3 regions of the Helicovermis profundi genome follow, and region 3 is predicted to be linked to each of the others. Evidence: a T-box and tRNA genes for the amino acid it is inferred to sense, from the RefSeq annotation. Region 3 holds a T-box; the other regions hold tRNA genes.
The links. A T-box is a leader RNA that pairs with one kind of tRNA and senses whether it is charged. The one in region 3 lies ahead of leuS (leucine--tRNA ligase), so its partner is inferred to be a tRNA-Leu.

Region 1 (7,828 bases), 780 kb from region 3:
TAATAATACAAGGTCTGGAAATATTGAAAATTCAAAAGCTATAAGTGCTAAAACTACTAAGTCTTCATCAATAAATACTAATAATTTTAATGGACGAAAAATAATAAAAAATGGTAATTTTTCAATTGAAGTCGAGGATTTTGATAAAACAATTACTTCTATATATCAAATAGTAAAAAATTATAATGGTTATATAGAAAATTTTTCTTCTTACGATAATGGCAAGTATATTAGTTCAATTGATAAAAAATTAAAAAGTGGTAATATTACAATCAGAATTCCAGAAAACAAATTTTATGATTTCTTTAATCTAGCGGGTGATTTTGGAGAAGTTAATAACAAGAATATATATACTAGCGATATAACATCACAGTATAGAGATTATGAAAATGAAGTCGCAAATTTAGAGGTAAGAGAAAAAAAATTAAGAGAAATAATGAATGAGGCTAAAAACATTAAAGATGTGATTGAAGTTGAGAGAGAGCTTTCATTAGTTAGAGGAGAAATCAATAGGTATAAGGGTAATTTGAAAAATTGGGATGAAGAAGTAAGTTTATCGAGTATTAATATTAGTATTGTCGAAGTTGAAAAATTAAATAAAGAAGTAAATCCAATTGACAAAAGTATTTGGCAAAAATCAAAAGAGGGCTTAATTACAAATATCAATAAAATGGTAACTTTTGTGCAGATACTAATTGTTTTAGCAATTTCAAACCTACCTATTATTATAATCCTCACTATTATAGCAAGTCTTATATATATTTATTATAAAAAGAAAAAGAACTTAAACGATTAATATTGTGGTTATTATAGTAGTTTAAACTTAAATTAAAAGGAGAAATATTATGAAAAAATTAATTATTGGTAGTATTGTAGGAATCGTGGCTGTAGCATTAATGTTTGGAGGAGGTTATATAAAAGGGACATCTACTTCCTCAGCGGATGAGATTACAAAAACTTCTGCTAATAAAGTTAGTGTAACAGGAAGTGGAACAATATCTATGAAACCAGATGTGGCGTATGTAAATGTGGGTGTTACAACTCAAAATGAAGTTGCAGCTTTAGCACAAGAAGAAAATAAAAAGCTTATGAATGCTGTTATGGATTCACTTCTTGATATGGGATTATTAAAAGAAAATTTAACTACAAGTAATTACAGTCTTTATAAAACAACTTTATATAATAAAGAAGAAAAAGAAGATGTTGTTATTGCAAATAATACCTTAAAAGTAAAATTAACTGATTTAGATATGGTAGGTAAAGTTATTGATGTAGCTGCTAAAAATGGAGCAAATAAAATTAATAGTGTTAGATTTGAAGTAGCGGATACTACAAAAGCATATAATGATGCACTTGTTTTAGCTATGAAGTCTGCGGAAAGTAAAGCCAAAGCGATTATGGGAACCTTTGATGAATCACCAATTAAACCTTCTTCAGTTACTGAATCTAGCTATGGCGGAAGAATGTATAATGAAAATGTTTATGCAGATTTTTCTGCAAAGGCTTTGTCAGCTTCTACACCAATAAATGCTGAAAATATTGATGTTACAGCAAATGTTACAGTAGAATATCAGTATTAGTAATAAAAAAACAAAAACGTTAAAAAAGCGAGCTCTTTGAGCTCGTTTTTTTAACGTTTTAAGATGATTATTAGTTTTTTATATGATAGAATAAATAAGAAAATAAAAAATGGAGCGTGAATATGAAAGATAAAGTTATTATTATAGATGGTAATAGTTTAATAAATAGAGCTTTTTTTGCGATACCTTCATTATCTAATAAAGAAGGCATTCCAACTAATGGTATGTATGGATTTTTAAATATGTTATTTAAACTTCTAGATAAACACAGTCCTAAATATGTAAGTGTTGCATTTGATTTAAAAGCTCCAACATTTAGGCATAAACTTTCAAGTGATTACAAAGGAACTAGAAAAGGTATGCCTGATGATTTAAGACCGCAAATGAACATGCTTAAAGAAATATTAGATAATTTAGGCATTAACAGAATGGAACTTGAAGGTTTTGAAGCTGATGACTTAATTGGAAGTGTTGCAAAACTTTGTGGTAGAGAAAATCTTGATGTGATGATTTTTACAGGTGACAAAGATGCACTTCAGTTAGTTGATGATAATATTACTGTTTACATCACCAAAAGAGGGATAACAAATCTTAAAGAATACAGAGAAGAAGATGTTTTTGAAGAATTTACTTTGATGCCTAATCAGATTATCGATTATAAAGGCTTAAGTGGTGATACTTCGGACAATATTCCTGGAATACCTGGTGTTGGACCTAAAACAGCTATTAAATTACTTTTAGAATTTACAACGGTTGAAAATTTAATACTTAATTCAGAAAAGGTAAAAAATAAGAGAATTAGAGGATTAGTTGAAGAATATAAAGAACAAGCACTTCTTAGTAAAAAACTTGCTACAATAGTTACAAATATACCATTTGAATTTAATGTAGATGAATTATTAATAAAAGAAAAAAATATTGAAAAATTAATTGAATTATATAAAAAATATGAATTTACTTCTTTTATTAGAAACTTGAAAGAAGAGAGCTTACATTTGACAAATACTACATCTGAAGATGAAATAAACAATAATTTAGTTGAAGAAGAAGAAATTGAATTTAAGTTAATAAATAATCTTAATGAACTTTCAAATATGGTTAGTGAAATTAAAAAAAACAAAGTAATTTCAATTAAGTCAATATATGACAAGGCTAATATTAGAACTAATGAAGCTATTGGATTTGCAATTTCTGATAAAGATACCACTTACTATGTTGATTTATTGGGTGAAGTTAAATTTATTGATTTAAAAGTAATTCTTGAAGACGAAAATATTAAAAAGATAACTTATAATGGAAAAAGAGAGTTTTTAATAGCATTTAGATATGGTATAAGCATTGAAAATCATACGTTTGATGGATTTATTGCAAATTACTTGATTAATCCGAGCAGAAACAAATATGAGCTTTCAGATGTTGCTATGGAGTATTTATCAAAGGCAATAAAGTCTAAAGAAGATTTGCTTGGAAAAGGTGCAAAAGCAAAAAAATACTGTGATATTAGTTTTAGTGACTTATCCAATTATAGTGCTGTTTATTCAAGAATACTATTTGAAGTACATTGTGAATTAGATAAAAAACTGATTGAACTTAATTTAAGTGAATTATTTATTGATGTAGAAATTCCACTAGTTGAGATATTGGCTTCTACTGAATATGAGGGCTTTAAAGTTGATGAAAGTGTTTTAAACGAAATTGATGAAGATTTAACCAATAAACTGCGTGAAATTGAGTCTGAAATATACTCTTATTCTAACGAAAAATTTAATATTAATTCACCTAAACAATTAGGCGTGGTTTTATTTGAAACACTTGAACTTCCAGTAATTAAAAAGACGAAAACAGGATTTTCTACAAGTCATGATGTCTTAATAAAACTCGAAAAAAAACATCCTATTGTACCACTTGTAATAGAGTATAGAACTTATTCAAAATTAAAATCTACATATGTTGATGGAATAAGAAGTGTAATAAATAAAGAGACTGGAAAAGTTCATTCAAGTTTAAATCAAACTGTTGCAGTTACAGGAAGACTTAGTTCAAGTGATCCTAATATGCAAAATATTCCTGTAAGGATTCCTATCGGAAGAAAAATTAGAAAAGTGTTTGTTGCAGATAATAATTGTAAATTAATAGATGCTGATTACTCACAAATTGAACTAAGAGTACTAGCGCATATGTCAAAAGATGAAAACCTATTACTTGCCTATAGAGAAAATTTAGATATTCATACTATGACTGCTTCAAAAGTTTTTAATATTCCCTTAGATGAAATTACAGCAGATATTAGAAGTAGAGCGAAAGAAGTGAATTTTGGTATTGTATATGGTATGAGTGACTATGGTTTAAGTGAAACACTTAAAATACCAAGAAAAACCGCAAAGCTATATATAGAACAATACTTTGAAAAATATCCTGGTGTAAAAGAATATATGGATACAACAATCAAAGAATGTAAGGAAATTGGATACGTAGTAACTTTACTAAATAGAAGAAGATATATTCCTGAAATAAATCACAAAAACTTTAATTTAAGGTCATTTGCTGAAAGGACTGCAATGAATACTCCAATTCAGGGAAGTGCGGCTGATATAATTAAAATTGCAATGATTAATGTATATAATAGATTAAAAAGAGAAAAATTAAAATCCAAACTTATACTTCAAGTTCACGATGAACTTATTATTGACACAAGTGAAGATGAAATAGAAATTGTAAAAGAAATTTTAGTAGATGAGATGGAAAATGCATATAAACTTGATATTCCGCTTTTGGTAGATATGAAAGTGGGGACTAGCTGGTTTGATACAAAGTAGCAAAAGAAAGAGGGATGAAATTGAAAATTATAGGACTTACTGGAGGAATAGCTTCGGGTAAAAGCACTGTATCAAAAGTGCTAAAAGAACTTGGAGCGATTATAGTAGATGCAGATAAAATTGCTCGTGATGTTGTAAAAAAAGGTGAAAAATCATTAGAAGAAATTGAAGAAACATTTGGAAAAGAAGTTATTAATAAAGATGGAACTTTGGATAGAAAAAAACTTGGAAAGATTGTATTTAGTGATTATAGAAAATTACGATTATTGAATGCGATTACCCATCCTAGGATTAAAGAAAAAGTTTATGAAGAATTTGAGTATTACAGAAATAGGAATGAAAATATTATTTTTTTTGATTGTCCTTTGCTATATGAAAGTAAATATGAAAATGATGTAACAGAAACTTGGTTAATATATGTTGATAAAGAAACTCAAATTGATAGGCTAGTTAAAAGAGACAATATTAAAAAAGAAGAAGCGATAAAAAGAATAAATGCTCAGAAGTTATTAGTCGATAAAATTGAATTATCAGATATTATTGTTTATAATTCTTTTAGTATAGAAGAGCTTAAAAATGATGTATTAATACTTTATTCTGGATATACCAATACTAAGATTATAGACAATTTAGAGTATATGAAAAAAAATAGCAGCCATTAGGCTGCTATTAATTGGTGCGAGAGACGGGACTTGAACCCGTACAACCTAGTGGTCACAGATCCCTCAAACCTGCGCGTCTGCCATTCCGCCACTCTCGCTTGTATAAACTAGCTTACTTATATTCTCATTTTTACTCACATATGAATTATAATGGTTATTTCTCTTTATGTCAATATGATTATATTTTAAAGAGTGCTTTAAACTTTAAAAGTTTAAATGCATTTAAAGATATATTTGTTATAATGTAGGAGTGCTTTCAAAAATAATGTATAATGGCGATAAGGAGGTAATGATGCGAAATATGAAGAGCGTATATTTGATAGGTCTTGGAGCAATTGGAGCTTCATTTTGCTCAAAATTTATTGAAAATGACTATGAAAATTTTAAAGTAATTGCAAATGGAAAACGTAAAGAAAAATATGAGAGTTCAAAATTTATCGTAAATAATAAAGAATATAAATTTAAGTTTATTTCAAGTGAAGACAATATGGAAAAAGCTGATTTAATTATTATTGCTTGTAAATTTCATCATTTAAGTGATGTTATCAAGCAAGTAAAACCTTTTGTAAATTCTAAAACGGTCATAATGTCTTTACTTAATGGTATATCAAGTGAAGCTATAATTGCCAAAGAACTTGGTGAGGAAAAATTACTATATTCAGTATGTTATGGAATTGATGCGCTTAGAAATGATAATGGTATAAGTTATAAAAATTTGGGTACTATAATGTTTGGTGAAAAAGAAAATAGTGTGTATTCTAATAGAGTAGAAGGTATTAAGAATTTATTTGATGAAGTTGGAATTCCTTATGATTCTCCTAAAGATTTAATGAAAGTTATATGGCGTAAATTCATGATAAACGTTGGAATTAACCAAACTTCAGCAATTCTTAGAGCTGATTATAAAGTTTTTCAAAATGATTACTATGCTAGAAAGCTAATGGATGATACCATGAGAGAGGTAATTGGACTTGCAAATAAATTAGGGATTGACTTAGGCGATGAGGATATTGAATTATTTCATGATTTTATTGATACATTCGCTCCAAATGGAAAAACTTCAATGCTTCAGGATATAGAATCTAAAAGAAAAACTGAAGTTGAAATGTTTGCAGGAGAAATGATAAAATTAGGTGGACTTAATAGTTATGACACACCTATTAATAATATATTATTTGATATGATTAAAACGATAGAAAATAATTACTAGAAAAGTTAAAGACCAGCTAGTAATAGTCAAGTAATTTAATAAAAAAAGTTCTTATTAAAAATGAGCATACTAAATAATGCTCGAGTAAAAATGAACATTCAATATTATTTACTGTAAAAATATTTATTAAGCAGCAACAGGATTATGAAGTTTAGATTCTAAAAACATCCTTTTGTGGACGAGTGGATTTCTAACTTCATATGGTTTTTGATTTTTTAGTATTGAAAAAATATAGCGAAGTAGTTTATTCATAACAGCTACAAGTTTAACTTTTTTCTTTTTCTTATCAAGGGCTATGTGATAATATTCATACAAAACAAGATTTATTGGCTTTTTATTTTTACTTGTACGTATTGAAGCAAGAGCGACTGTGTACAAAGCTCTTCTACCTATAGCAGTACCACGTTTGGACATTTTATTGCGATCACCGCTAAAATTGCCAGATTGATTAACGCTAGGATCTACACCGAAAAAAGCTACAAGTTGTTGAGGCTTAGAAAAATTATTAATATCACCCATTTCAACTAACAAAGTAATTGCAGTTATATCACCAAGACCTTTGAAACTTTTAAGAAGATTAATATTTTGTTTAAATACTTCTCCAAAAGAGGCATTGTCAATATATTGGTGAATTTCATCTACAATATTTCTAAGTTGATTTGTATAAAAATCAAAACTTTCGCTAAAACGTATTACTTTAGATTCAAAAAGCAAGGGAGTAATACCAATGATATTGGCACTATTAGCGATTTTTATAAGTTTGTTATATTTATTATTAGCCCAACTAGAACCACGTCTTGATGACTTTGTTAGAAGTTCAATAACAACTTTGGGCTCAGCGTTAAGAAGATGTTTAGGTGTTGGATATTTTCTAATAAATATTAAAGGTGTCTTACCTGTTATATTAGCAAATGCATTTTGAAGTCCTGGATAGTTAATATAAATATTATTTGAGAAAGTTTTTTTCAAATTTGCCTTTAAATCAACAACTTTGTAATACTCACGAACTAGGAGTTTAAGGTGTAAAAACTCCTCACTAGTGAATGTTGAAGTCTTTACATTATCAAATTTACAAATTTTTGCGATGGAAAGAGAATCTAATTTATCAGTTTTTACTTTTCTTATGTTCGAATTCTTGTTAGAATTAGTTATCAGAGGATTTATTACATGTATATCAATCTGATTTTTAACAAGAAAATGAAGAAGAGTAAGATGATATATTCCCGTGGATTCGCAAAATACTTTGGGACTATCGTTAAACTCTTCTTCAATTTTTTGTAGAAAAAGAAGAAGTTTATTGAAGCCCCCAAGTGTATGGCTAATTTTAAGGTTCTTACGGAATACGTCGCCATTAGGTTTTAAAGCAGTAACTACTGAAAAATTAGCAGCAACATCAATGCCTACAACAGGCAAATGGTAATAGTTAGACATAAAATAACCCCCATTTAAAATAATAAAGAGTAACAATAATTAGTGAGTCAATTAACCTTGTAAGTGACACGAATAATTCTCTAATAATATTTATGATCAAAGAGAAATTCAACCAGCTAAATCAAAGAA
Region 2 (7,828 bases), 780 kb from region 3:
TCTAAAAACATCCTTTTGTGGACGAGTGGATTTCTAACTTCATATGGTTTTTGATTTTTTAGTATTGAAAAAATATAGCGAAGTAGTTTATTCATAACAGCTACAAGTTTAACTTTTTTCTTTTTCTTATCAAGGGCTATGTGATAATATTCATACAAAACAAGATTTATTGGCTTTTTATTTTTACTTGTACGTATTGAAGCAAGAGCGACTGTGTACAAAGCTCTTCTATCTATAGCAGTACCACGTTTGGACATTTTATTGCGATCACCGCTAAAATTGCCAGATTGATTAACGCTAGGATCTACACCGAAAAAAGCTACAAGTTGTTGAGGCTTAGAAAAATTATTAATATCACCCATTTCAACTAACAAAGTAATTGCAGTTATATCACCAAGACCTTTGAAACTTTTAAGAAGATTAATATTTTGTTTAAATACTTCTCCAAAAGAGGCATTGTCAATATATTGGTGAATTTCATCTACAATATTTCTAAGTTGATTTGTATAAAAATCAAAACTTTCGCTAAAACGTATTACTTTAGATTCAAAAAGCAAGGGAGTAATACCAATGATATTGGCACTATTAGCGATTTTTATAAGTTTGTTATATTTATTATTAGCCCAACTAGAACCACGTCTTGATGACTTTGTTAGAAGTTCAATAACAACTTTGGGCTCAGCGTTAAGAAGATGTTTAGGTGTTGGATATTTTCTAATAAATATTAAAGGTGTCTTACCTGTTATATTAGCAAATGCATTTTGAAGTCCTGGATAGTTAATATAAATATTATTTGAGAAAGTTTTTTTCAAATTTGCCTTTAAATCAACAACTTTGTAATACTCACGAACTAGGAGTTTAAGGTGTAAAAACTCCTCACTAGTGAATGTTGAAGTCTTTACATTATCAAATTTACAAATTTTTGCGATGGAAAGAGAATCTAATTTATCAGTTTTTACTTTTCTTATGTTCGAATTCTTGTTAGAATTAGTTATCAGAGGATTTATTACATGTATATCAATCTGATTTTTAACAAGAAAATGAAGAAGAGTAAGATGATATATTCCCGTGGATTCGCAAAATACTTTGGGACTATCGTTAAACTCTTCTTCAATTTTTTGTAGAAAAAGAAGAAGTTTATTGAAGCCCCCAAGTGTATGGCTAATTTTAAGGTTCTTACGGAATACGTCGCCATTAGGTTTTAAAGCAGTAACTACTGAAAAATTAGCAGCAACATCAATGCCTACAACAGGCAAATGGTAATAGTTAGACATAAAATAACCCCCATTTAAAATAATAAAGAGTAACAATAATTAGTGAGTCAATTAACCTTGTAAGTGACACGAATAATTCTCTAATAATATTTATGATCAAAGAGAAATTCAACCAGCTAAATCAAAGAATCTCACAATAATGCAAGCTTTGTTACGAATATAAACTCAAGAAATGAGTCATTCAAGGAGAAGACGCATATACTCTTTATGAGATAACTATAATAGAAAAATTACAGTATGTTAAGTGGTTGAACTTATTTTTAATCACAAACAATATAAATGAATTAGGTAAGAATATTCGCAAGAAACTTAAGCAATATTTCTAACCTAATTATACAAGGAGATGTGATTAATTTTTATTAATTAATCATACAAGATATTATGAAGAAGAAAAATTCTAATGAATTAAAGAAATATGAAGATATACTTCATTTACCTCATCACGTTTCAAGTCGAAGACCTCAAATGACTATATCTAATAGAGCGGCTCAATTCGCACCATTTGCAGCTGTAGTTGGACATAATTCTGCCGTTAAAGAAGCAGCAAGATATACAGATCAAAGAAAAGAATTGGACGAAATGGGAAAAGCTCTTATTGATAATCAACTACAAGAAATAGATGCACAACTTCCAAATGAGGTTGATGTAGAAGTTATATACTTTAAGGCTGATAAGACAAAATCTGGTGGAGAATATATTAATAAGAGTGGAAAAATTAAAAAAATCGATATAAATAAAAGAGAAATTCATATGGTCGATGGTGTTAAGATAGGCATTGATGATGTATATAGCTTAGTAAATAATACTTCTAAATCCTATAAATAGATGCTAATGTAGTTTAAGCAAATTATGAACACTAAATATTTAGGAGAAAATATTAAAAAATTTGGTTTTGGATTTATGCGTTTAGCAATGGTTGGTGATAATGTTGAATTGGAACATACTAAAATCATAGCTGATAAATTTATTGAGAACGGATTTACGTATTTTGATACTACATATTTCTATATTATTGATAAATATGAAGAAGCATTCAAAGAAGTGCTCAAGCAAGAGAATCATATCAATTGATTCTAAAATGCAAATATAGCTGTGTAAAAAATTTGCACATTTTTTTATATATTGAGGAGGTTTAAATGTCTAGTATCAAAATTAATAAAGAAGCTCCAAATTTTGAAATTGAAGATTTTAAAGGTAATAAAATCAAACTTTCTAATTTTAAAGAAAAAAAGAATGTTCTAATAGTTTTTAATAGAGGATTTATTTGACCATTTTGTAGAAAACATATGATGCAGTTGCATCAAGATTATGATTTATTCGTAAAAAAAGAAACTGAAATAATTATAGTTGGACCTGAAAATAAAGAAAAATTCACTTCGTTTTGGGCTGAAAAAGGATATATGTTTTATGGTATTCCAGATGCAAAACATAGTGTTATTAAGCTATATGGACAAAAGGTTAATCTTTTTAAATTAGGAAGGATGCCAGCACAAATGTTGATCGATAAAAATGGAACTCTTAGATATGTACATTACGGACATTCTATGACGGATATTCCTGAAAATAATGAAATGTTTAAGCTAATCGATACACTATAATCGGTAAAAAGCTAAAATAATAATGTTAACTATGATTTGAATTACGATTGGAGAATGTACTATGGTGAAAGTTCCTAAAGTACATACATAATTTTTTATTATTTATATTTTACATGTTTTTGGCTTTTTTTAGCGTGTTTTCATCCATACCTTAAACAAAAATATAAAAATACCTAACTCTATGAGCAAGGTATTTTTATCTTGGTGCCGAAGGCGGGAATCGAAGGTGGAGCCCACCATGCGTTTGTTATTAACTGAAGTAATAGTAATTGATTATTTTATTTATTATTTAGATTTTACTTGTTTTTGGCTTTTTTTAGCGTGTTCTTATCCATACCTTAAGACAAAAACGAAAAACACCTTACTCTAAAGAGCAAGGTGTTTTTCGTTGGTGCCGAAGGCGGGAATCGAACCCGCACGCCCCGAAAGGCTCTGGATTTTGAGTCCAGCGCGTCTGCCAGTTCCACCACTTCGGCATGCAAAATGTACAACTTGACGACAAAAACAATGATAACATAAATTTCTAATATTTACAATAGAAAATTACATATAAATTTACTAGATTTTGTTGAAAATATTATTAAAAAAAGTAAATAATTGTTTGCCATATGTCTATATTTATAATATTATATGTATATATAGTTAATTTTATATACTACATAAAAACGGGGAGGAAAGAAATGAAAAGAACTAAGCAACTGAATTTAATTATTGCAACTATGATGGTGTTTACACTGTTTTTTGCAATTCCAGCTATTTCTTTAGCTGACTCTGCACCTGCACATACTATTGATATAGTAGAATTCAATGACTTTCATGGTAATGTTGCAGAAGATGTAAATAGTTGGGGAAAAAACATTGGTATGGCAAAAATGGTTGGTGAAATCAACGATTTAAAAGCTAAAAATCCAAATACTGTTGTGATTTCTGGTGGAGATAACTACCAAGGAACTGCAATTTCTAACTTAACTTATGGTAAACCTGTTAATGAAATGATGAAAGCTGTTGGAACTACTGCATCAGCTGTTGGTAATCATGAATTTGATTGGGGTCAAGATTATCTTTCAAAATGGTCTAAAGAAGGTAATTTTGATTATTTAGCTTCAAATATTTATGTTACAAGCACTGGCAAACCAGTAGAATGGGCAAAGCCTTATAAAATTATTGAAGTAGATGGAGTTAAAATTGGTCTTATTGGACTTGCTCATCCTGATACTTTAACACTTACAAAAGCTGAAAATGTTACTGGTCTTGAGTTTAGAGATCCAGTAAAAGCTGCTCAAGAATGGATTGATTTCTTAAAGGCTGGTAAAGCTGCTGAAGGAACTCCTGATGTTATTATTGCTGTAACTCACCTTGACTCAGCACAAAACTATGATACTAAAGAAATTACTGGTTCTGCTGTTACTTTAGCTAATGGTGTAACTGGACTTGACGGAATTATTTCTGCTCATAGTCATAAAACAGTTTATGGTAAAGTTAATGGAGTTGCAATTGTTCAAGCATACAAATATGGTAGAGCTTTAGGACACCTTACAATTACATTAGATGCAAATAATAAACTTTTAAATGTTGAACCAACAGTAGATGCTGTTTATAAAGTTAAAAATGACATTATTCCTGATCCATCTACAGAGAAAGTTTTAGCAACTTATGAAGAGAACTTTGCTCCAATATTAAAAGAAGTTGTTGGAAAAACTACTGCTACTTTTACAAACAATAGAAAAGATGATAATGTAACTCCATTAGGTCAATGGGTTTGTGAAGTTATGGCAAACAAAGTTGGAGTGCAAGTTGGTATTCAAAACGGTGGCGGATTAAGACGTGATATGTATGCAGGCGATATTACAATGGGTGATATGTATGAAATTATGCCTTTTGATAACGCATTAGTTACAATGGATCTTCCAGGTAAGGATTTAAGAGCTGCAATTGAGCATGGTATTTCTAATCCTGATGTTTCTAACGGTTCTTTCTCAGGCCTATTAGTTACTTATGATCCAGCAAAAGAATTTGGACAAAGAATTGTTTCTATTAAATTAGCTGATGGTACACCACTTGATGATAATAAAAATTATTCTGTTGTAGTAAATGACTTTATGTTTGGTGGTGGAGATAAGTATGATTTCTCGAATGCTACAAATGTTGTAAATACTTATGTTCCAATTAGAGACGTTTTGGTTGAAGCAGCTAAGAAAGGAACATTAACTCCAAAAGCTGTTACTGAAATCAAAGCACTTCCAACATACACTGTTGTTTCGAATGATATGCTTTGGAAAATTGCAAAGAAATATGGAGTAACTTATAAGGCTATTGGTGAGTATAATGGACTTAAAAATGTTAATTATATTATTCCTGGTCAACAATTAGTAATTCCTGTACAATAATAAAAATATAGCAAAATGTATTTGAAAAATATGCCCTCTACAAGTTGTAGGGGGCATATTCAGTTAATTAATTGAAAGGATGAAATTTTGAAAATAAATAAAAAAATAATTTTATTGGTTCTATTTATAATTATGCAATCTATTTTTTCTTTCGTAAATTTTGCAGATGATTCTAATAGTACAAATACAGATGTTAATGCTAAACGTAATGCTTACTACAATCAGTTAACTAAAGAACCAAAGTATCAAATAATTAGAGCTAAAATACTAGAAGTTCCACTTGATGAAACAAAAGAAATAAGAAATGATATTCCTATTGAAAGCGATAGAAGGTATCAACATTTAAGAATTATTATAACATCAGGAAATCATAAAGGAGAAAAATATACCGTTCAGAATCTTATAGAAATGGTTAACCCATATAAGTTAATATTTAAGAAAAATCAGTCAATGTTACTTAGAATGATGGAAGACAAAGATGGTAAAATCGTTAATCTTCAAGTTTATGAAAGAGTAAGAGATAAATATATATATTTTTCGATTGCAATATTTTTGATTTTTTTAATAATGATTGGTGGTAAAAATGGTATAAAGTCAATACTTGCTTTAGTATTTACTGGACTTGCTATAGGTTTTATTCTTATTCCACTTATTTTAAAAGGATACAATCCGGTTATAATTTCTACTATAACTTGTACAATAACAACGGTGGTGTCACTACTATTGATTATGGGGAAAAATAAAAAAATGATTTCTGCTCTTCTTGGGACCGTAACTGGATTAATAATATCAGGAATTATGGTGTTTATTGTGGGTAATCTTGCAACGCTTACAGGTCTCGGCAATGAATCTGCTCAATTACTTGCATATTTGCCTAAGAATATGAAACTTGATTTTAAAGGCATTTTATATGCAGGAATTATAATAGGAGCGCTTGGAGCCATAATGGATGTTACAGTATCTATTTCTTCAGCTATGTGGGAAATTGAAGAAGTACATCCGAAAATAAAAACCAAAGATTTACTTAAATCGGGATTAAATGTTGGTCGTGACATTATGGGTTCTATGTCAAATACTTTAATTTTAGCCTATGCAGGTGGATCTATACATCTAATATTATTATTTAATGCATATAATTTGAAATTAATAGAAGTTATGAATATGGATTTAATAGCATCTGAAATTATTAGAGCTGTTGCTGGTAGTATTGGGCTTGTTAGCGCAATACCTCTTACAGCACTTTTTGCAACTTACTTTAGAAAAAGCAGACACCTAAAAAATAGAGTTTAAAAAACTCTATTTTTTTATTTATTGTTTTCAAAATAGCAAAAGTATGATAAAATGGTTTACATAACATTGTTTTTATGTGTTCTTTCTTACTTGCGATTAGCGCAGTATTTATTATATTGATAAGGAGTTTTTATGGATCCATTAACGCATGGTGTACTCGGAGCGGCGGTTTCAGCTTTTTCTGGTCAAACAGTTTCATTAACAAATCCTATGACAATTGCAGCAATTGTTGGTTCAATTGTTCCTGATATTGATGTTGTAATAAGGTTATTTAAAGATGATATGTATTATTTAAGACATCATAGAGGTAGAAGTCACTCTCTGCCATTTCTTATTTTATATTCATTTGTGATTACTTTTATTTTATCTTTTATATTTAAAGGTATGAATATGCCTTTAGTTTTTTTATTTTCATTTTTAGGAGCTACGTCGCATACTTTGATGGATATTTTAAATTCCTATGGTGCTATGCTATTTAATAAAAAGTTAAAATTTAATTTACTAACACTCTATGATCCATTTATTTCTTTAATTTCTTTATTTTTGATATTCTACAGAAATCAAAACAATATTACTTTAATTACTTCGGCAGTATTAGTAGCTGTGTATTTATATATTCGCTATATATGGAAAACAAAAGCCTGTGATTTTGTTAAAAAGTACTATAATATTCTAGAGAAAGACACTATTATTACTATCTTGCCTTCTTTAAAAACATTTTATAAATGGGACTATATTATAAGTTCAAAAGAAGAAAGCATTGTTGGAAATGTAAATATATTTTCTAAAAAAATAAATGAAATTAAAAGACTTAATAAAATAGATAAAAATCTTGTAAATGTATTTAGGTCTACAAAGCTTGGAAAATGTTTTATGGATTATTCTCCCAATGTTCATGTTAGTCATGAAGAAAAAAAGGATACAGTTATTCTTAATATAGTTGATTTAAGATTTATTTTCAAAGATGATTTTCTTCACAACGCTACTTTAGTAATTGATAAAGATTACAATGTTCTAGAAGCATATGCTCATCCTTATAATAGAGAGAAGTTTATTCCTATATTAGATGTAGTTTAATATATATATATTACTTTTGAATTACGTTACATTATAAAAATTTAAATATAAATTTTTTTTTGATATTATTAACTTAGAATTAGTTTTCTAAGTTTTTTTGTTTTTTATGGAACTTTTATTAAATAAATCAGTCTAACTAATATAGAGTGATGAAGGGAGTGAAAAAATGAGAGAAGCGGATCTTATAGAAAAAAGTATAAAT
Region 3 (7,828 bases):
ATAGGAGCTACAAATTCTAACTTTGTAAATCCAAATGGGCTTCCAAATAAAGAACATCATTCAAGTGCTTACGATTTAGCGTTAATTGGAAAAGAAGCCATGAAAAACGAAACTTTTAGTAAAATAGTTTCTACATACAAATATAATATAAAACCTACAAACAAACAAAGCGAAACTAGATATTTAACTAGTAGCAATAAATTTTTATATGCTTCTGGTTCAAAAAATAAAATTTCTTATAAAGGTAAAAATATTGACATAAAATACGATAGTATTGTTGGAATAAAAACCGGATACACTGACTTAGCTAGGCAGTGTTTTGTTTCAGCTATAAAAAAAGATGGAAAATACTTAATCGCAGTTATTTTAAAAAGTGAAGGCAAAAATATTTATGTAGATTCAAGAACACTTCTCGACTATGGAGTAGATAATTATAATTACGTAACTATTTTTAAAAAGAATGATATACTAGCTAACATAAAAGTTGCAAGCGATAAAGAAATTCCAATAACTTCAGATAAAGATATTAATGTATTAATATCAAAAAAGGATTCTAATTTAACCATAACAAAAGAAATTAAATTGGATAAAGATATTAAACTTCCATACAAAGCAGATCAAGTAATAGGGCATGTAAATATTCTTGTAGCCACTAAAACTATAGCTAGTATTCCATTAATTGCACCATATGAAATTACTGATAAACCTCTTCTAAGTGACAAAACAATTAATCTTGCAAACTCAAATAATAAAATTTCTAAAACTACTGTCCTATTCATTATATTAAAAGTTTTACTTGCTATAATTATTTGGAGATTTATTATGACACTTATAAATTTAATAAAACGTAAATTTATTAAACGTAATTAGTATTATAAAATGAGTAGTCAATAAAATATGGACTAAATGAGCAAAATCACTTAATATTTCTGCTCTTTTAGTCCATTATTTTTTATTTGAAATATGATAATATATCATTTTTTAAAGTATATATTATTAACTTATTCTAAGATATTAATTATTTGTACGCAATCATTTGAATTTCAATTTTTGCATCTAATGGAAGTCTTGCAACTTCTACACATGCTCTTGCTGGCTTATGATCTGTAAAATACTCACCATAAACTGAGTTCATAGCCCCAAACTCATTCATATCTTTTATAAAAATCTCAGCTTTAACTACATCATTCAACGTAAGTCCTGCTGACTCTATAATAGCTTTGCAGTTCTCTAAAGACATTCTAGTAGCATTTTCTATAGTATCTTTCACCATTAAACTTGTTGAAGGATCAATTGGAAGTTGTCCTGATACATATACAAATCCCCCTGATTGCATACCTTGTGAATATGGTCCTACTGCTGCTGGTGCATTTTTAGTTGCCAATACTTTTAAAGCCATAATAACACTCCTCTTTATTCAAATTATTAATAATATTTCTAAGAATATTCTAATTTAAAACATTCTATTTGTCTACTCTAATCTCATCTAAATAATTATAAATTGTATATCTTGAAACACATAAAACCTTTGCAACGTAATCAATTGCGCCTTTTATTAAAAATGCTCCCTGATTATCAAGTTTTTGAACAATTGAAACTTTCTCATCTTTCGATAAATATGCTACTGGTTTACCTTTAGCTTCAATTGTATCATTTACAATATCCATTAAGACATCATTAACTTTATTTACATTATCAATATTTTTTACATATTCATTCTCTTTTGTAACTTTCATAATGCCGTTCATAACATTTCTAGCAGCAACTAGTTCAGTTATATCAAAATTTAGACAAAAACACCCTATTACCTTTTCAAATTCATCTTTAATAAACATTGTGCTTGATTTTAAAACTCTACCATCCATGCTTTTTTCTGTATAGTTAATAGAATCTTTATCTGTTTTTCCATTTGTAACTTTATTTAAAGACAGTTCAGTCATCGGACTACCAATATCTCTACCTGTAATATGACCATTTGCGATTGCAACAATTGAATTTTGTAAGTTCGTAAAATCATGAAGTACAACTTCACAGTTATTTCCAAATGTTTCAGCAAGTCCGTTCACAAGAGGAATATAGCTTTTTAGAATTGGATGTAATTTTTTTTCCATTTTATAAAACCCCTTTTTTATTTTACTACAATATTTACAAGCTTTCCTGGAACAACAATAACTTTAATAATTTTTTTACTTTCAATTAATATAGTAATTTTTTCACTCTCAAGTGCCATTTTTTCAAGTTCATCTTTTGTAATACTTGAACTTACAACCATTTTTTCTTTAACTTTTCCATTTATTTGAATTACTATTTCTTTTTCATCTAATACTAAGGCTGACTCATCAAATGTTGGCCAACTTTCTTTATGGATACTTCCACTTCCACCAATTTGACTCCAAAGTTCTTCAGTAAAATGAGGTGCAAATGGTGCAAGTACTAACAAAACATCTTTAACTATATTATTTAAAAGCTCAGCATTTAAATTTTCTTTAAATTTTTCTTTATATTTGTATGTTTCATTAATTAATTCCATAACAGAACTTATTGCAGTATTAAAATTAAATCTTTCTTCTATATCAAATGTAATCTTTTGAATTGATTTATTAAGAGAATAATTCAAATGTTTTTCTTCTTTTGAATTAATTTTAAGCTCGCCTTCTTTAATAGTATCTTTTAATTCATCGACTAATCTCCAAACTCTATTAATAAATTTAAAGGTTCCTTCAACCGCATCATCATTCCACTCTAAATCTCTTTCTGGAGGAGCTGCAAATAATACAAATAGTCTTGCAGTGTCTGTACCATATTTTTCAATAATCTTATTTGGACTAACTACATTACCTTTAGATTTAGACATTTTTGATCCATCTTTAAGAACCATTCCTTGTGTAAGAAGATTTTTAAAAGGTTCATCAACTGGAGCAATTTTCAAATCATACATTACTTTAGTAAAGAAACGCGCATATAGTAAATGAAGTATTGCATGTTCAACCCCACCTATATACTGATCTACATCCATCCAATATTCAGCTTTTTTAAAATCAAATACTTCTTTGTCATTTTTAGGGTCAGTATATCTTAAAAAATACCAACTTGAATCGACAAAAGTATCCATTGTATCCGTTTCTCTTTCAGCTTTTCCACCACATTTTGGACACGCTGTATATTTAAAAGTATCACTAGTTTTAAGTGGAGATTCTCCTTTTCCAGTAAATTCAACGTCCTTTGGAAGAAGTACAGGTAAATTTTCTTCTTTAATTGCTACTTCCCCACACTTTGGACAAGTTACAATTGGAATAGGTGCTCCCCAATATCTTTGCCTTGATACAAGCCAATCTCTTAATCTATAATTAATTGTTTTCTTACCTATTTTTTGATTAGATAATTTTTCTATTATTTTCTCAGAGGCTTCTTTATTTGCCATTCCATTAAATTCACCAGAATTTATCATAGAACCTTCTGAAATAAATGCTTTTTCAAGGTTATTTATATCAATATTATCATCATTTGAATCTATTACCGGCACAATTTCCAAATTATATTTTTTTGCAAATTCAAAGTCTCTTTCATCATGCGCTGGAACCGCCATAATAGCACCAGTACCATAATCAGTTAAAACATAATTTGCAACATAAATAGGCATTTTACTGCCATTTAGAGGATTAATTGCATATCTTTCTAAAAATAAACCTTCTTTTTCTACTTCTGTTGAAGTTCTCTCAATTTCAGATAAATGCTGAAGTTTAAGTACAAATTCATCCAATGATTTTTCTACAGCTAAGCCTTTAACAAGCTCTTTAGCATAAGGATGTTCAGGAGCTAATACCATATAAGTAGCACCGTAAATTGTATCAGGTCTAGTTGTAAATACTTTAAGTGATTTATCAAAATTTTCTATTTCAAAATCTAGTTCCGCACCAATTGACTTTCCAATCCAATTTTTTTGCATCAACTTTACTTTATCTGGCCAACCATCTAATTTATCCATATCTTGTAATAATCTTTCTGCGTAATCAGTAATTTTTAGGTACCACTGCGATAAGTTCTTCTTAACTACAGCACTATCACATCTTTCGCATACACCGCCAACAACTTGCTCGTTTGCAAGTACAGTTTCACATGAAGGACACCAGTTCACAGGCGATTTTTTCTTATATGCCAAACCATTTTCAAAGAATTTTGTAAATAACCACTGAGTCCATTTGTAATAATCCTCTTTGCAAGTTGCAACTTCTCTATCCCAATCATAACTTATACCTAATGTTTTAAGTTGAACTTTCATCTCATCAATATTAGCTGTTGTCCAAATATCCGGATGTATCTGATGTGCTATAGCAGCATTTTCAGCTGGAAGTCCAAAAGAATCCCATCCTATTGGATGAAGTACATTAAATCCTTTCATACTCTTGTATCTTGCTATTACATCTCCAATCGAGTAGTTTCTAACATGACCCATATGTAGTTTTCCTGATGGGTAGGGAAACATCTCTAAGCAGTAGTATTTTTCTTTTTCACTATCTTCTGTCACTTTAAACGCCTTATCATCATTCCACTTATTTTGCCATTTCTTTTCAATTTCACTAAAATTATATTCCATATTCCCTCCGCTATTATTATATTAATTTTCCATATAAAAAAATTGGTATTCCTTTTAGAAGCCATAAGTAAACATAGGGACGAAACAGTTCCGCGGTACCACCCTACTTAGTTATAATAAAATAACTCTCTTATGGATTATAAAGGATTACCAACCTCAATTCACACTCATTGGATAAGTTCAAAATTTAATTATGTTAATTCCCACCAAGCATTAACTCTCTTTAAATAATTATTTTTCTACTACTTCCAGTAAATTATAATATTCAGTTTTTTCTATTATATAAATTTTATATTATTTCGTCAATCAATTAGCAGCATTAAATTCAATAATTTTTGAATTCGCTAACACTTTCTCAAGTTTATAGAACTCTCTCTCTTCTTTATAAAAAATATGAACTATAATATCAACATAATCAAGTATTATCCATTTCTTTGATCTGTGTCCATCTTTTCTTTTTACGAAGATTCCTTGTTTTTCAAGTTCATCTTCAATATGTTCAGCTATCGCACCAACTTGTCTATCAGATGACGCCGAAGCTACAACATAATAATCAGCTAGATTTGATGAATTTGTTAAATCCATTAATAAAATATCTTCACCTTTTCTATCATCAACTAAATTAGCAATTTCAAAAGCCAAATCCTTAATTTCTTGCATTTCCTGCATTATACCCTCCTAGGCAAAATTCCATTTTCTAAAATTTCATTTCTTAAATCTAAAGTATTTAAATGAATTATTTTGTTTTCTTTTATAGCAAATTCAATAAAATAATCTATATAAGTAATTATAGCTACATCGATGTTTTCATAGCTTAATTCCCTAATAAAATCCACATGTTTATATTTTCTATCAATTTCAATTGCATCGGCTATATATACAATTTTCTCTATTAAACTCATATTTCGTCTGCCAAAAGTATGATACTTAATAGCATTTAATATATCTAAGTCATTTATATTATGTTCTTTTTCTAACATATAGGCAGCTACCACTCCATGTGAAAGAAAAATATTTTGCCAAACAAAATGATCAATTTTAAGGTTATTATGTTTTATATAAGCTTTTAATTCTTGATCAGACAGATTTTTAGCATAATCATGATACAATGCACCCATAACCACTTTTTCTTCATTAGCACCATGAATTCTTGCTAATTTCGATGCCATTTTAACAACATTAAGTGTATGATTAAACCTTGAAGGTTTTAATCTCGACTTTATTATTCTTTTATGTTTTTCATAATTCACTTCATCACCTTACTCATATAATAACTTATTTTTTTATTAAATAAAGAGATTTACTATAAATATATTCTTCAACTTTTTCAGGAAGTAAATATTTAATACTTTTTTTATTCTTGACTCTTCTCCTTATATCAGTTGATGATATTTCAAGTTTTGGAATAGACGTAAGTAATATTTTTTCTCCTACGTCTCTATATATTTCATTAATTTTATTTTCTAGTTGTTTCTTTTTTACCCCAGGTCTTGTAGCTCCAATAAATTTGACTAAAGAAAGTAGTTCTTTATAATCCTTCCAAGTGTCGATCATAAGAATAGCATCTGAACCTGTAATAAAAAATATTTCTGCATCAATATTATTTTTTAACTCTTTTATAGTATCAATTGTATATGTCTTTTTATGTTTATCTATCTCGATTGAAGAAATTTCAAAATTTGAATTAGATTCAATTGCTAATTTAACCATATTAAATCTATCAAATTTATCAACTTCAACGCCCTCTTTATGAGGTGCTTTTCCAACTGGAACAAATATAACTTTGTCTAGTAAAAATCTTTCTCTTACTTGCTCTGCTATAACTAAATGACCATAATGAATAGGATCAAAGGTACCACCCATAATTCCAACTTTGTAATTATTTTTTTGATACATTTTTTCCTCCTACATATATTGATCAATTCTATCTAGGCAGTCTAATTTTTTCATCTTTTTCTTTTTCTCTAGATTCTTTATAAATGACAAATTTTCTTCCAATTGCTTGCACAAATTCTGCATTTATTGCTTTACATACGTCGTTACAAGCTCCCTTTGCGTCAAGCATATTTGTTTCAAGTACATTTACTTTAACAAGTTCTTTATTTTCAAGCATTATATCAAGTTGTTTCAAAAACGCTTCTGTTACTCCATCTTTGCCAAGTTGAGCTATTGGCTTAAGTCCATTGGCCATTGACTTTAAATATTTTCTTTGTTTACTATTTAACATAAATACCTCACTATTTTTTAATTGTAAAATTCGAATTCAAAATCGAATATTCTTACAGTATCGCCTTCTTCAATTCCCATTTCCCTAAGTGTATCAATAACACCTTTTTTAGTCAGCATGCTCTGAAAACGTCTTACAGAATCAATATCTTCAAAATCTGTCGAATAAACTAAACGTTCAATTGGAATACCATCAACAACATATACTCCATCAATAACTTTATAGTCTATTTCGTTAAATTTATCATCTTCTTCATAAACAAACATATCATCGTCTGAATAGATTTCTACATCTTCTATTGTTTCTAGTAATTCAGTTACTCTTAGCATTAATTCTTTTATACCCTTACCTGAAACTGCGCTTATTGGAAAAACTTCGTATCCTTTTTCTTCCATTTTTACAATGAAGTCTTTATATTTACCATCATCATATACAAGATCTGTTTTATTTGCAGCGATTATTTGAGTTCTATCACTAAGTTTTTCACTATATTTAAATAGTTCATTATTTATACTTTCAAAATCTTCTTCAGGATCGCGCCCTTCAATACCAGATACATCAACTACATGAATTATTAATTTTGTTCTTTCTACATGCCTTAAAAAATCATGTCCTAAACCAACACCTTCATGTGCTCCATCTATTAAACCCGGAATATCCGCCAAAACAAAGCTTTTACCTTTTATTACTTCAACAACTCCTAAGTTAGGAAACAAGGTAGTAAAATGATAATTTGCAATTTTAGGCTTAGCTTTTGTAATTGAAGAAAGCATTGTGCTTTTCCCTACATTTGGGTAACCCACAAGTCCAACATCAGCTAACATTTTAAGTTCTAAAATAACATCTCTTTCTTCTCCATAAAAACCTTGTTCAGCAAAAGTTGGAGCTTGTCTAACAGAAGATTTGAAATGTAAATTCCCTCTTCCACCCTTTCCTGCCTTCGCTATGATTGCTTTTTTTATATCATCACTCAAATCTACAATAATTTTTCCTGTTTTTTCATCTTT

Region 1: it has a tRNA-Leu gene. The T-box ahead of leuS (leucine--tRNA ligase) is inferred to sense a tRNA for this amino acid. The anticodon was not compared.
Region 2: it has a tRNA-Leu gene. The T-box ahead of leuS (leucine--tRNA ligase) is inferred to sense a tRNA for this amino acid. The anticodon was not compared.

What each region holds. Positions count from the first base shown of each region.
Region 1 covers NZ_AP028654.1:1,728,419-1,736,246, reverse strand. The annotation lists gene AACH12_RS07630 (DUF4349 domain-containing protein) at 1-796, shown strand, start outside; gene AACH12_RS07625 (SIMPL domain-containing protein) at 846-1,580, shown strand; gene polA (DNA polymerase I) at 1,703-4,396, shown strand; gene coaE (dephospho-CoA kinase) at 4,411-5,058, shown strand; tRNA gene AACH12_RS07610 (tRNA-Leu) at 5,071-5,156, opposite strand; gene AACH12_RS07605 (ketopantoate reductase family protein) at 5,351-6,268, shown strand; gene AACH12_RS07600 (IS110 family RNA-guided transposase) at 6,395-7,699, opposite strand.
Region 2 covers NZ_AP028654.1:1,737,341-1,745,168, reverse strand. The annotation lists gene AACH12_RS07680 (IS110 family RNA-guided transposase) at 1-1,274, opposite strand, end outside; gene AACH12_RS07675 (YolD-like family protein) at 1,656-2,099, shown strand; gene AACH12_RS07670 (hypothetical protein) at 2,175-2,345, shown strand; gene AACH12_RS07665 (thioredoxin domain-containing protein) at 2,411-2,542, shown strand; partial or broken gene AACH12_RS07660 (peroxiredoxin family protein) at 2,555-2,872, shown strand; tRNA gene AACH12_RS07655 (tRNA-Leu) at 3,262-3,348, opposite strand; gene AACH12_RS07650 (5'-nucleotidase C-terminal domain-containing protein) at 3,553-5,259, shown strand; gene AACH12_RS07645 (YibE/F family protein) at 5,347-6,549, shown strand; gene AACH12_RS07640 (metal-dependent hydrolase) at 6,682-7,626, shown strand; gene AACH12_RS07635 (sigma-70 family RNA polymerase sigma factor) at 7,793-7,828, shown strand, end outside.
Region 3 covers NZ_AP028654.1:2,513,285-2,521,112, forward strand. The annotation lists gene AACH12_RS11310 (D-alanyl-D-alanine carboxypeptidase family protein) at 1-870, shown strand, start outside; gene AACH12_RS11315 (RidA family protein) at 1,019-1,399, opposite strand; gene AACH12_RS11320 (helix-turn-helix transcriptional regulator) at 1,464-2,111, opposite strand; gene leuS (leucine--tRNA ligase) at 2,129-4,594, opposite strand; T-box leader at 4,667-4,853, opposite strand; gene rsfS (ribosome silencing factor) at 4,901-5,263, opposite strand; gene yqeK (bis(5'-nucleosyl)-tetraphosphatase (symmetrical) YqeK) at 5,263-5,844, opposite strand; gene nadD (nicotinate-nucleotide adenylyltransferase) at 5,870-6,490, opposite strand; gene AACH12_RS11345 (YhbY family RNA-binding protein) at 6,519-6,821, opposite strand; gene obgE (GTPase ObgE) at 6,839-7,828, opposite strand, start outside.